DNA from 3 places in the Neobacillus sp. 114 genome. Region 2 is predicted to be linked to each of the others. Evidence: riboswitches for the same ligand, from Rfam matches in the RefSeq annotation. Region 2 holds a riboswitch; each other region holds the start of a gene.
The links. A riboswitch is a leader RNA that binds a small molecule or an ion and turns the genes downstream of it on or off. The one in region 2 is predicted to bind preQ1.

Region 1 (4,216 bases), 2.1 Mb from region 2:
TGTAAATACGAGTATCCATGCAATTGTCCGTCACTGAATTGAGTTGTGGCATTGCTTCCAACAGGATAAGTAGGATACGTAGACAATGTCCGATAAGTAAAATCACGTTTATTTAAAAAGTCTCCGGCTGGATTTTGACGATACAAGCTGTCATATAACGGACCATTATCCCCGCCAGGACCGGCTACATCGATAGAATTACCGTAATTGGAATAGAAGGCGATGCTTTTATCCGACCATTCATTCGATGAGGACACCGTAATGACGCCAGGAATTTGTGCAGGTACTACCCGGGACGGACCTTTAATATCAATACCGTAAGTAGCTTTCCAATAGGCTTGCATATCATGTAAGTTATTCAAGTCTTTTGAATCATTCCCAGCCGATACAACGACCGTAACCCCTTTTTGAGTGGCATACTGAATAGCACGCTGATAAGCTACCATAGAAGCGGAGTCACCCTTTTCTCCCAAGTTATGGGCCATCCAGCGCCAACCGCCAATCGACATGTTAATGACTTCGACTCCATCATTAGCAGCAGCTACAATAGCGTCGGTAATCCAGGATTGCTGGGCTCCACCTGTTGCCCCAAAAACGCGATAAGCACGAACAGTTAACTCAGGGCCTACGCCCTTTACCTTTCCATTTGCGGCAATCGAACCGGCAACGTGGGTGCCGTGGCCATTTTTATCCCAAGCATCTGTTGTGCCAGGAACAAAGGTCTTAGATCCAGCCTCATCAGCATTGGCTGCCAAATCTGGGTGGCTAAAATCAATCCCGGTATCGATAACTGCCACAACAGTATCATGATTTCCTTGATTTAATTTATAAGAATCCCCTTCATGTGTTAATCGCTGCATATCCCATTGTTTATCCCAGTAGCTATCGGCATTTGGATCTAGAGTTACCTTCTGCCCATTAGGTGTACCCGGGGTAAATTGAACAGCATCATCCGGGTCTGTTTCCAAATATGCTTCAAGTTCCCTTCCAGCCGATTGGATATTCGTATCCTGTGAAATTTTTGATAGAAAGTCCTGATCAGAGGAAGCGGCTTCGACGATTCCTATTTCTTTAACTACTCTTTCTACTTTTCCGCCTGCCTGTTCAATTTTTGCAGTGAAGTTGGCCGGAAGCTTTCCTTTATAAGCTAATACATAATGTTCTTGTCCTGCTTCTGCCTTAGGCTTGTCCGCCTGCACTCCGGCAAGCAATGAAATGGAAAGAACTGAACAAACCGATAGAACCGCTAATCTTTTTTTCAACCCAATTCCCCCTAGTAATCTACTAATTAACGTTTGAGGCGTTATGAGTTGATTTTAGGACAAGGTCATAAAATAATGTGTCGAACGAACGGTTGGAATGCTAAAAATTTTTAGACAGATAGATACAATTTGCATGTCCCCTCGCTAAAAATTTTTTCCATTTGACGAATATTGCACTGTCCAATATAGTATAGATAGAAAAAAGAATACCCGTATCGAACGGGAGAGGTTCATAGCTGATACCCTCTATAAAAAACTATGGATTCATGTCAATAAAGCCATGTCCATAAGGATGTGGCTTTTTTGCTTTTATCCCTTTAGTTTGATTAGAATGGTGAAGTACCTCTCCTGTGAAAGTGCTGGGGCACATTTTACAGGAGGTTTTTTTATGTCTGGACGTACACATGAACAAGGTTTAAAGGATTTAACATTGCTCGGAAACCAGGGTACCAAATACTTATTTGAATATTCTTCGGAGGTCTTGGAGGCTGTCGACAACCTGCATCCAAACCGCGATTTTTTTGTAAAATTTAACTGCCCTGAGTTTACGAGCCTTTGCCCGCTGACGGGACAACCGGATTTTGCAACAATGTATATTTCCTATATCCCCGATCAGAAAATTGTAGAAAGCAAATCGCTGAAATTATATCTTTTCAGCTTCCGCAACCACGGTGATTTCCATGAGGATTGTGTCAACATCATCATGAATGACTTAATTAAGCTCCTTGATCCACGCTATATCGAGGTATGGGGAAAATTTACGCCGCGTGGCGGAATTTCAATTGATCCATGGTGCAACTATGGTAAACCGGGCACGAAATATGAGGAAATGGCCCAGTTCCGGTTGATGAATCATGATCTTTATCCTGAAAAAGTAGATAACCGATAAGATACAGCTAACAAGAAGATATACTTAGAATTTCCTCCCTCCCTTGGTCCTAAGGCCATGGGAGGTTTTTTTATTAAAAAGTCTTTACAATATTTTCACTTATGTTAAAAAATTAGAAATTCTACAAATTTCTCACCGAAATTTTACAAAATATTCCTTTAATTCGTGGTACTTTATATTCATCAACAGAATTGGGGAGAGAAATATGAGGAAATTATCGTCTGCGGTTTTAATTTTTGTATTAACTTTCTTTTTCTTTTCAAGCCAATCGGCGGCTGCCACTTCTCAGTTAATTATTATTAATAAGAAGACAAATACCCTCGCATATTACGATGGAGGCACATTACTAAGGACTTTTAAGGTGGCGACAGGAAGGTCAAGGGACTTAACTCCCGAAGGAAAATTTAGGATCGTTAATAAAATTGTAAATCGCCCTTATTATACAGGACATATTGCCGGGGGGGACCCCCGCAACCCACTAGGCGACCGCTGGATGGGCCTTGAGGCAAGAGGAACATATGGAACCACTTATGGCATCCATGGGAATAACAATGAAAGCTCCATTGGCCGGTACGTCAGCTCAGGCTGTGTACGCATGCATAACTCGGAAATTCGGTGGCTCTTTGACCGAATTCAAAATTATACTGAAGTGGTTATTACCCATTCCGGTGACAGTTTTGACACTATCGCCATGGCTAATGGATACGGAGTAACCGTACCAGTTAATGGGGAGAATCCAGGTACGACAGCACCACAAATTCAAAACGGCTGGGTACAAGCAGGCGGCAATAAGTATTATTATGAAAATGGAGCAGTAAAAACAGGTTGGCAGACGATAAACGGCAAAAAATATTTCTTTGATAAAGTCGGAATAATGAAGACTGGCTGGCTGACGGATGCCGGCAAGAAATATTATTTGGATAGCAGCGGCGTGTTGAAAACAGGCTGGCAAGAGATTAAAGGGAAGAAATATTATTTTGCAAACGATGGTGTGATGAAGACTGGCTGGCTTGAAGATGGTGGCCAAAAGTTCTATCTTGATAAAGACGGAGCGGCGAAAACGGGCTGGTTGGAAGACGGCGGCAATAAGTATTATTTTGATGCTGCCGGGGCAATGAAAACGGGCTGGATCGAGGATAACGGGATTAAATATTTCCTTGACGCTACCGGTGCGATGAAAACGGGTTGGCTGGAGGACGGCGGAAATAGATTTTATTTAGATAATACTGGAGCCATGAAGACCGGCTGGCTTGAAGCGGGCGACAAGAAATATTATTTTGCCGGCGATGGCGTGATGCAAACCGGGTGGGTTAAGGATGAAGAAAAATGGTACTATCTTGACCAATTAGAGGGTATGAAAACGGGCTGGATCAATTATAAAGGCAAATGGTATTACATCAACTCCAATGGCGTGATGGATAACACCGTCATCAGCAAGCTCGAGGACTTTGATCCCGCTGTTACGGAAAATACCGGCTGGACGAATATTGGCGGGAATAAATACTTTTTAAAGAAAAACCCTACTCTTGTTACTGGCTGGTTGAACTTCGAGAATAATTGGTACTATCTCTATGTTAATGCTGATATGGCAAAAAACTTCATCAATGATGAGAATAAGCTTGTACAAAATTAAGAATCGCAAGGAGAAGGCACTTCGCGGAGTGTCTTCTTTTTTTACATGAAAGGTATGATAAGTCAAAGGAAAAGTTTAAAATATTTGTAGGTTCTTTGAAAGGAAGGAAGTTCAATGTCCGTGCTAAATAAGTTGCAGTTTAAAGACCAGGGACAGCCAGTGTTGATTGTCAACGCACCGCAGTCCTATGATGAGGTCATTCGAACATTTGAAGGTGAGGTCCACCGCAAAGCGGTAATGGAAAGCTATGATTTTGTGCAGGTATTTGGGACAAGTAATGAAGAATTAGGGGCTTTGGCAAAAAGCGCCGAGAAATTCGTTAAAGAAGACGGGCTTTTCTGGCTATGTTATCCGAAAAAGTCTTCCAAGACTTATAAAGGCTCTGATTGCAGCCGCGACACGGTGATGTATTTACTGGCTGATGAAGGCTAC
Region 2 (4,216 bases):
TCGGACGTGGCCTCGCTTGTAACAACTGCTGTGAAGGATGGAGACTACTATATTATAAACGGTCAGAAAACATGGATTTCGTTGTGTGATGTGGCGGACCATTTTATCGTGTTTGCCTATACGGATAAAGAGAAGAAGCACCACGGAATTTCCGCATTTATTGTGGAACGAACGATGCCTGGCTTTTCTTCTAAGGCGATAAAAGGGAAACTCGGAATTCGCTCAGGCAATACCGGGGAATTGTTCTTCGATCAAGTGCGCGTTCCGAAAGAAAACTTGCTTGGCCAGGAAGGGGAAGGTTTCAAAATTGCCATGTCCGCACTTGATAACGGCCGCTTCACGGTTGCCGCAGGAGCAGTCGGTTTGATTATGGCCAGTTTGGAGGAAAGCGTAAAATACTGTCATCAACGGGAAACGTTCGGCAAAGATATCGGTAAGCATCAGCTGGTGCAGCAAATGCTTGCCAACATGGAAGCAGGATTGCAAATGAGCCGTTTACTGGTGTATCGTGCTGGCGAGTTGAAAAATAAGGGCGTTCGCAATACTCGTGAAACTTCGCTGGCGAAATGGCAGGCTTGTGATTTTGCCAATAAAGCGGCAGATGATGCGGTGCAAATCCATGGGGCGTACGGTTATTCAAGCGAATATCCGGTTGAGCGCTTTTTGCGGAACTCCAAGGCCCCGGTTATTTACGAAGGAACGCGGGAAATTCATACGGTTATGCAGGCGGAGTATGTGCTGGGGTACAGAGAGGATAAGGCGCTAAGCAACATGCTGCCGGCCTGGCCGTTTGAGAGTGAGAAAGTTACGGTTTAGGTTTTTCATTGGGGGAGCGGATTGATTGGTATTGTCGATCCGCTCTTTCTATTTTTATTGGACGGAATTCATAGTTTCATATTGCTTGTACAAATCCTTTAATGCCGCAATCAGGGCGTGATTGGCTTTTCCTAAATAGCCATTTTTTAAGTCTTCGAGTGGCTTGTCAATCCCGTGACGTAAACTATACCCTTTCAATAGCCTTGAAATATAGTCCCTTCCATGTTCCGTAGCCAGCGTACATGAGGCATCAACAATCACGCCATAATGCTTATCAATCTCAGCCGTAATCGTCAGCGTTTCATAAATGCTTCTTGCTGCCATCCCGGTTGGCAGCTTGGCGTGACCGGCAATAAAATAGGTATTCAAACAAATCTCTCCCTATTAGTTTTAATCTTAGAATAATATAAATAGATATAATTGATAAGACCAATGTGAGTAAAAATTTATTCTATTGGCATTCTTCCTAAACAGGGTAAGAAGTAATACCATCTTCTAACTTAGTCATCAATTTTTGTTCTAACCGATTCATATGATATTCTTTTTTTATAAAGGAACTTAGGAGGATGAAGCTATGGCCATCATTGATATAACAGTTATTCCAGTAGGGACAGGTACTACAAGTGTTAGTGAGTATGTGGCGGAAATACATAAAGTTCTTCAGCGATATGAAGACAGAGTAAAGTATCAGTTAACCCCGATGAGTACATTGATTGAAGGGGATTTAAAATTACTCTTAGAAATTGTTCAAGAAATTCATGAAGTCCCATTCCAGAAAGGCTTACAAAGAGTCTGTACCAATCTCAGAATTGATGACCGTCGTGACAAGGAACATTCGATGGAGCGGAAGCTGCAGTCAGTACAAACAAAATTGTAAGGTCAGAGTGAATGTTTTTTGAAAAGTGTACAAAACCGAAATAATCTTGAAAGATAGATTGAAAAATGATCGAAATGGTTTATAATCGAATAGTCATATAAAAAATCCGCACTCTGCGGTAGAGGTTCTAGCTACCCTCTTTAAAAAACTAAGGAAAACAGGACTGCTTTCTTTAGTAGTCCTGTTTTTCTATTTAAAGGAGAATTTATAATGAAGAAAGATAAAGCAGTTGTAGTTTTTAGCGGAGGACAGGATAGCACCACCTGTTTGTTTTGGGCTTTAGAACATTTTGAAGAAGTAGTGGCGGTTACTTTTAACTATAATCAAAGGCACAAGCTTGAAATCGAGTGCGCCCAAAATATCGCGAATGAACTTGGAATAGAGCATCATATTTTAGATATGTCATTGTTAAACCAATTGGCACCAAACGCCTTGACCCGTAAAGACATTGAAGTGAAGGAAGGAGAAAATGGTGAATTACCTTCCACTTTTGTACCAGGACGAAACCTGTTATTCATCTCTTTTGCGGGAGTACTGGCAAGCCAGGTTGGGGCAAAGCACATTATCACTGGTGTTTGCGAAACGGATTTCAGCGGTTACCCGGATTGCCGGGATGTGTTTATCAAGTCTTTAAATGTCACATTGAACCTATCAATGGACAAGGAATTTGTCATTCATACTCCGTTAATGTGGCTAAACAAAGCTGAAACTTGGCAGTTGGCTGATGAATTGAATGCACTGGATTTCGTTAGGGAAAAAACATTAACCTGCTATAACGGGATCATTGCCGTTGGTTGTGGGGAATGTCCGGCTTGTGTATTGAGAAAAAGAGGCCTTGACCAATACTTGAGTACACGAAAGGAGTTTTAACCCCATGTATGGTTTTCACATCGTAGATAAACTCCAAAAAATGGATGAAGATATCAAACGCAATCAATTAAAATACCATTCCAAAAGAGTGCTGGTCAGCAAGGAATTTACCTTTGATGCTGCCCACCATTTGCATTGCTATGAGGGTAAATGCAAAAACCTTCATGGCCATACGTATATAGTCATTTTTGGAATCAGTGGTTTTGTTGATGACCGCGGCTTGATGATGGATTTCGGGGACATTAAAGACATTTGGAAAAATGAAATTGAGGTGTATCTCGACCATCGCTATCTGAACGAAACCCTTCCACCAATGAATACCACGGCGGAAAACATGGTGGTCTGGATTTACGAGAAAATGGCTGAGGCATTAAAGAAAGAGAAAAGACAAGAACAGTATTGTGGCGCAAGAGTAGAATTTGTCCGGTTGTTTGAGACACCGACAAGCTATGCGGAAGCTAGACGGGAGTGGATGGAAGTTGAGTAAAATACCTGTTATGGAAATTTTCGGACCCACCATCCAAGGGGAAGGAATGGTTATCGGCCAGAAAACAATGTTTGTAAGAACTGCTGGCTGTGACTATTCCTGCAGCTGGTGCGACTCCTCCTTTACCTGGGATGGCACCGGTAAAAATGATATTCGAATGATGGAAGCGGTAGAAATTTGGGAAGAGCTGAAACGAATCGGAGGCAAGAATTTCTCCTTTGTGACGATCTCTGGCGGGAATCCTGCTTTATTGAAAAATCTCGATGAATTTATTAAAATCCTAAAGGCTAATCAAATAAAAATTGGTCTGGAAACCCAGGGAAGCAGGTGGCAGGATTGGTTTTTTGAGATTGATGAATTAACGATTTCACCCAAGCCGCCAAGCTCAAAAATGGAGACGGATTTTGAAATTTTAGATGAAATTATTGGGAAACTTAAACAAAATGATGTACCACAACAATTTAGCTTGAAGATTGTGGTATTTGATGATCTTGATTATGAATATGCCAAAGCTGTTCATTTCCGTTATCCGGAAGTTCCCTTCTTTGTACAGGTTGGTAATGATCATCTGTCAACGATGGATAATCAAGAGCTGCTGCTGCATCTTATTAATAAATATGAAAGATTGATAGATAGAGTCATGCAGGACTCTGATATGAATAACGTTAAGATTCTTCCGCAATTGCATACTTTTTTGTGGGGAAATAAAAGAGGAGTTTAGGTGAAAAAACAGGCGATGTCCAGGGCGGCATCGCTTTTTTTTACATCACAATCAAACTGTTTATAAAACTATACAACTGTGTTTTTTTTATAACATTTGTTCAAGGAGTATATGCCTATGTAAGGCGCCAGGTAATACATCCCTTATTTAAAAAAACTGGTACAATTCTTGCATTTCTTAAGGTAGGTATTGAAACCCATGGATAAGGAGGATTCTGAAAATGTAGGATTAGAAGGTAAAATAAAACTGTTCTACTCGGAATGAAGATTTTTGAACGAAAGCAAAAATGGAAGCGATTACAAGAATTGAGGAGTAATTTGAAAAAAAAACGGGGGGGAAGCTCATGAGTGAAATCACCATTTTAAACCGAGTGGCCATCGGCGATATTGTGCGCAGGACGGCAGCCAAAAATCCAGCCAAAACGGCCATCATTTCCGGGGATAAA
Region 3 (4,216 bases), 2.9 Mb from region 2:
GAAGGGAGCAGGTCGATTAATTTTTTCATATTTTCCGGTAGATCACGGTTGCTCATTAACTCATTTTTCAAAGCTCGTAACTGTACTTCATCAGGTAAATAGCCATGCCAGAGCAAGTAGGCAACTTCTTCAAAAGAGTATCGATTAGTAAGCTTCCCAATTTCATATCCCCGGTAAATAAGCTCTCCCTTTTCACCATCAATATGACTGATTAATGTTTCGGCAGCGACAATTCCTTTTAAACCCTTTTGGATCATAAAAATCTCTCCTTCCTTTATTTACTAATAGTGTATATAATGAGTTCGATTAATGAAATTAAATAATTTTAAATGAAATGATTAATATTTTTAATAAGGAGGAGAATATGGAATTCCAATGGCTCAACACATTTATTACGGCTGCTGATTGTGGGAATTTCCGCAGAACGGCGGAAATCCTTTATATTTCACAGCCTTCTGTTACCGTTCATATAAAACAATTAGAACAAGAACTTGGAATTCAGTTATTTGATCGGGAAGGGAAAAAAGTAAAACTGACCGAAGCGGGGAGAAGATATTTAGTTCATGCAAAGAGATTGTTAGAGGTTTATCAAGGGGGGCTCGAGGACATTCACTCTTTTAGTCAAGGATACTCGACCAAATTTTCTATTGCCATTTCGCCTTTGATCGCGGATACCATCCTGCCATATGTCTTAAAAAGCTATACAAACAAGCATCCTGAGGTAGAGATTTCGGTTAAAATTATCGAATCCGTTGGTATCGAAGATGCGGTATTAAGGGAAGAAGTTGATATCGGGCTGTCATGTTTAAATAGTCTTCACCCTCAATTAATTAGTGAACTCTTATATAAAGATAATGTTATGCTGGTAGCGCCTCATGATGGGAGAGATTCCGAAACAGCACCTCCGTTAGACGAAGAAGAGGTTTTAACATCGAACTATTTGTTAACCCATAATCACCCAGGTTACTGGGATGGTCTTTGTCATGCAGTAAAAACCAAATATCCAAAAGTAAAAATGATGAAAGTATCACAGGTACACATTACAAAAAGATTCATCGTTGAAGGGCTGGGTGTCTCTTTCCTTCCGACATCAACGGTCAGAAGGGAACTGCTAGAAGGGAGGCTTATAGAAGTAGACTGCCAAACCATCCACCTGCCCGAAGCCAACACTTACGCAATCATGAAATACGACCACTCCAAACAAAAAGAATTTCTCGAGTTTATCTCAAACTATCGGATTTAAAAAACAGTGTCCGCCTGAGGCAGACACTGTCCACGATTGGTGTCAGGCGCCGCTCGTTATTTCAATTTAGATAAGTATCGTTCTGTCACGATGCTGCGGTGGTGGATTGCATGGCCGGCGATGATGTAGGCGATGGCACGGGCGGTGACCTCCATGCCATTGGCGTTGCCGACATTTGTCCAGGCTGACTCCGGCATGTTCTCGATCAGAGTGATTGATGCTTTTCTGACTGCAATGAAGTCAGAAAGAATAGATTGCAGCGGCAGTTCACTCATTTGTGCTCCTGCTACATAATCATTTTCGTTAAAGCCTGCCAGCGGTGTCTTGTCGCCACGCCCAACTCGAAGCAGGCGGTAGCTCATGATTCTTTCGGTATCTGCCATATGGCCAAGCACCTCTTTGATGCTCCATTTGCCAGATTCATAGCGGAAGTGCGCCTCTTCCTCTGAAATCCCTTCGAAAAGAGAAACCACCTCTTCCAGGCTTTCTTTAAGAGTCGCCAATAAATCTCCCTCTGGAACTAACTGGACGTAAGGAACATAATACTCCGGAAACTCATTGTTATTTGGACGCTGTACCATTCGAAAAATCCCCTTTCTAGTCTCATAAAATATAGACTTTCCATCCTGTAAACATGATTATCTATCCCTATTTTAGTAGTTTATTCAAATAAATACCATAAAAAAGAGCCGTTGCCCAGGTCCTCCCCGAAGCAACAGCTCTTCATAAATTATTTAAAAATTTTATCAAAATGAACGCGCTTGTTAATGAAATACATGACCGGCATGCCGACAGCCATCACAACGAATTCCCCAACCGCCGTTGTTAACCATGTAAACAGGAATGGCAGATCGAACGCTAAATGCAGTTCAATCGCAATGAGGAACATCGTAAAGGTGAACACCAATGTATTCACAATCATCCGTGTCCAAATTCCTTTAATGAACCGTGCACACAAAATCGTAATCACTAAAGCAATCAATGACTGCCCTACACCGAAAATAAGGTCATACGCCTTCATTGGTGAGAAGAATAAATTCGTTAAAAATACCCCTAAAATGATCCCGTATAAATACTTTTTGTTGAAAACGACGAGATGGTTAAACATCTCTGAAACGCGGAATTGCACCTGGGTAAACCCAAATGGCTGAATTAACGCCGAAACCGCAATGTACAGGGCCGCAATAATCCCGTTTACAACGATTTCCCTTACCTTGCTGCTCGATGTGCCTGTCGTGTACTGGGCGTCAAGCATGTTTGTTGTTTTTTCCATATTCATTTCTCCTTAGTTTTTTAAAGTGGGAGGATCTCGAACCACTTAAAGTAATATACTAACAAACTATTATATTAATACATAAAAAATTGGCGGTCAATTACAGTTTTTGGGATAATAAGAATATACAAAACATAATGTCGGAGGGGAACCATGTACGAATATAAATTTGAAAGAATTGAATTAAGCAAGTTAAGCGGAAAACCTAAGGAAGATTACCATGAAATCATTCAACAAAATGCCAAAAACGGCTGGAGACTGGTCCAGATTTTTGCGCCGGGAATTGCTGCATATGGGTCCGCGGCTTATTATGAAGCCATATTTGAAAGAAAAGTAGATTAAAGAAATACAAATAATATCTGAACATGCATCAAAGAAACTCAATAAGAATTGCGCCAAAATTAAAAGAATGATAAAATCTAACCAAATAACTTCAAATTTTTAGGATTGTTACTGACTAATCAGGCAAAACCTATGACTAATGTTTTTTTGCATTAGTTTTAGGTTTTTTTATTTTCCTTTTTATCACAAATATTCCACAAATAGGTGATTTGTATGAAAATCGCAAAGGTAATCAATAACAATGTAATCAGCGTCATGGACGAGCAAAATAAAGAATTGGTCATTATGGGAAGAGGAATCGCGTTTCAAAAACGGCCGGGTGACGTAGTGGATGAGAGTAAAATCGAAAAGGTCTTCAGACTCGAAAACAAGGATGTTTCCGAAAAGTTTAAAACGCTATTGTATGAGATTCCATTAGAATATATGGCCGTTTCCGAAGAAATCATCAACTATGCGAAAGTGAAACTAGGGAAGAAGCTAAATGACAGCATCTATGTCTCCTTAACCGACCATATTCATTTTGCGATTGAAAGGCATCAAAAAGGAATCAATATCTCGAATGCGCTCCTTTGGGAGATTAAAAAGATTTATCAAGACGAATTCTCCATTGGTCGGGAAGCGTTAAAAATGATTCAAAACAAGCTTGGTATTACGCTTCCAGAGGATGAAGCGGGCTTTATTGCGATGCATATCGTGAATGCGGAATTAAACGATGAGATGCCAAACCTTGTCAACATAACCAAACTCATTCAGGATATTTTAAACATCGTCAAGTATCATTTCAAGATTGAACTTGATGAGGAATCCTTAAATTATTTCCGGTTCCTTACCCATCTTAAATTTTTTGCGCAGCGCCTTTTCAGCGGTTCGCATTTAGACAGCGAGGATGATTTTCTTTATAACCTGGTAAAGGAAAAACATAAAGAAGCATTTGCTTGTGCGCAAAAGATTAAAGATTATATTACAAAAGCGCATCAGCATGAGATCACAAAGGAAGAAATGGGCTACCTTGCCATTCATATACATCGTGTCGTGAATCGAAACTAGTAAATTTTTTATGGTAAGAAAGCGTTGACACCTAATGAAAGCGAATGCTATTATGTGAATACAAATTAATATAAATTTATTAGGATTGTTACTGATTATGCAGGCAAAACCTAAATTGCAAACCATACTTATGTTTATGGCATGCAGTTTAGGTTTTTTTTATTTTCTTAAAGGTGTGCCATCCTGGTCCGGACAGGAAACACAGCAAAAGTAAAATCAAAAAGTAAATATAAAAACAGGATTGTTACTGGTCATGCAGGCAAAACCTAAGTCATAAAGAATGTTTCAGGGACGCTATGTCCCCGGCTTCT

Region 1: linked by a shared signal. The riboswitch ahead of queF (preQ(1) synthase) and the one ahead of queC (7-cyano-7-deazaguanine synthase QueC) in region 2 are both predicted to bind preQ1.
Region 3: linked by a shared signal. The riboswitch ahead of QNN06_RS06290 (QueT transporter family protein) and the one ahead of queC (7-cyano-7-deazaguanine synthase QueC) in region 2 are both predicted to bind preQ1.

The regions. Positions count from the first base shown of each region.
Region 1 is NZ_CP126144.1:6,334,884-6,339,099, reverse strand. Features, by position in the region: gene QNN06_RS30920 (S8 family serine peptidase) at 1-1,262, opposite strand, end outside; PreQ1 riboswitch class I at 1,482-1,528, shown strand; gene queF (preQ(1) synthase) at 1,651-2,151, shown strand; gene QNN06_RS30910 (L,D-transpeptidase family protein) at 2,357-3,784, shown strand; gene QNN06_RS30905 (DUF3052 domain-containing protein) at 3,899-4,216, shown strand, end outside.
Region 2 is NZ_CP126144.1:4,215,219-4,219,434, reverse strand. Features, by position in the region: gene QNN06_RS20465 (acyl-CoA dehydrogenase family protein) at 1-816, shown strand, start outside; gene QNN06_RS20460 (DUF3870 domain-containing protein) at 871-1,185, opposite strand; gene QNN06_RS20455 (MTH1187 family thiamine-binding protein) at 1,391-1,693, shown strand; PreQ1 riboswitch class I at 1,809-1,851, shown strand; gene queC (7-cyano-7-deazaguanine synthase QueC) at 1,904-2,563, shown strand; gene queD (6-carboxytetrahydropterin synthase QueD) at 2,568-3,050, shown strand; gene queE (7-carboxy-7-deazaguanine synthase QueE) at 3,043-3,771, shown strand; gene QNN06_RS20435 (AMP-binding protein) at 4,115-4,216, shown strand, end outside.
Region 3 is NZ_CP126144.1:1,266,779-1,270,994, forward strand. Features, by position in the region: gene QNN06_RS06275 (citrate synthase/methylcitrate synthase) at 1-257, opposite strand, end outside; gene QNN06_RS06280 (LysR family transcriptional regulator) at 365-1,243, shown strand; gene QNN06_RS06285 (DinB family protein) at 1,300-1,824, opposite strand; gene QNN06_RS06290 (QueT transporter family protein) at 1,974-2,498, opposite strand; PreQ1 riboswitch class I at 2,523-2,567, opposite strand; gene QNN06_RS06295 (DUF4177 domain-containing protein) at 2,670-2,858, shown strand; gene licT (BglG family transcription antiterminator LicT) at 3,072-3,905, shown strand.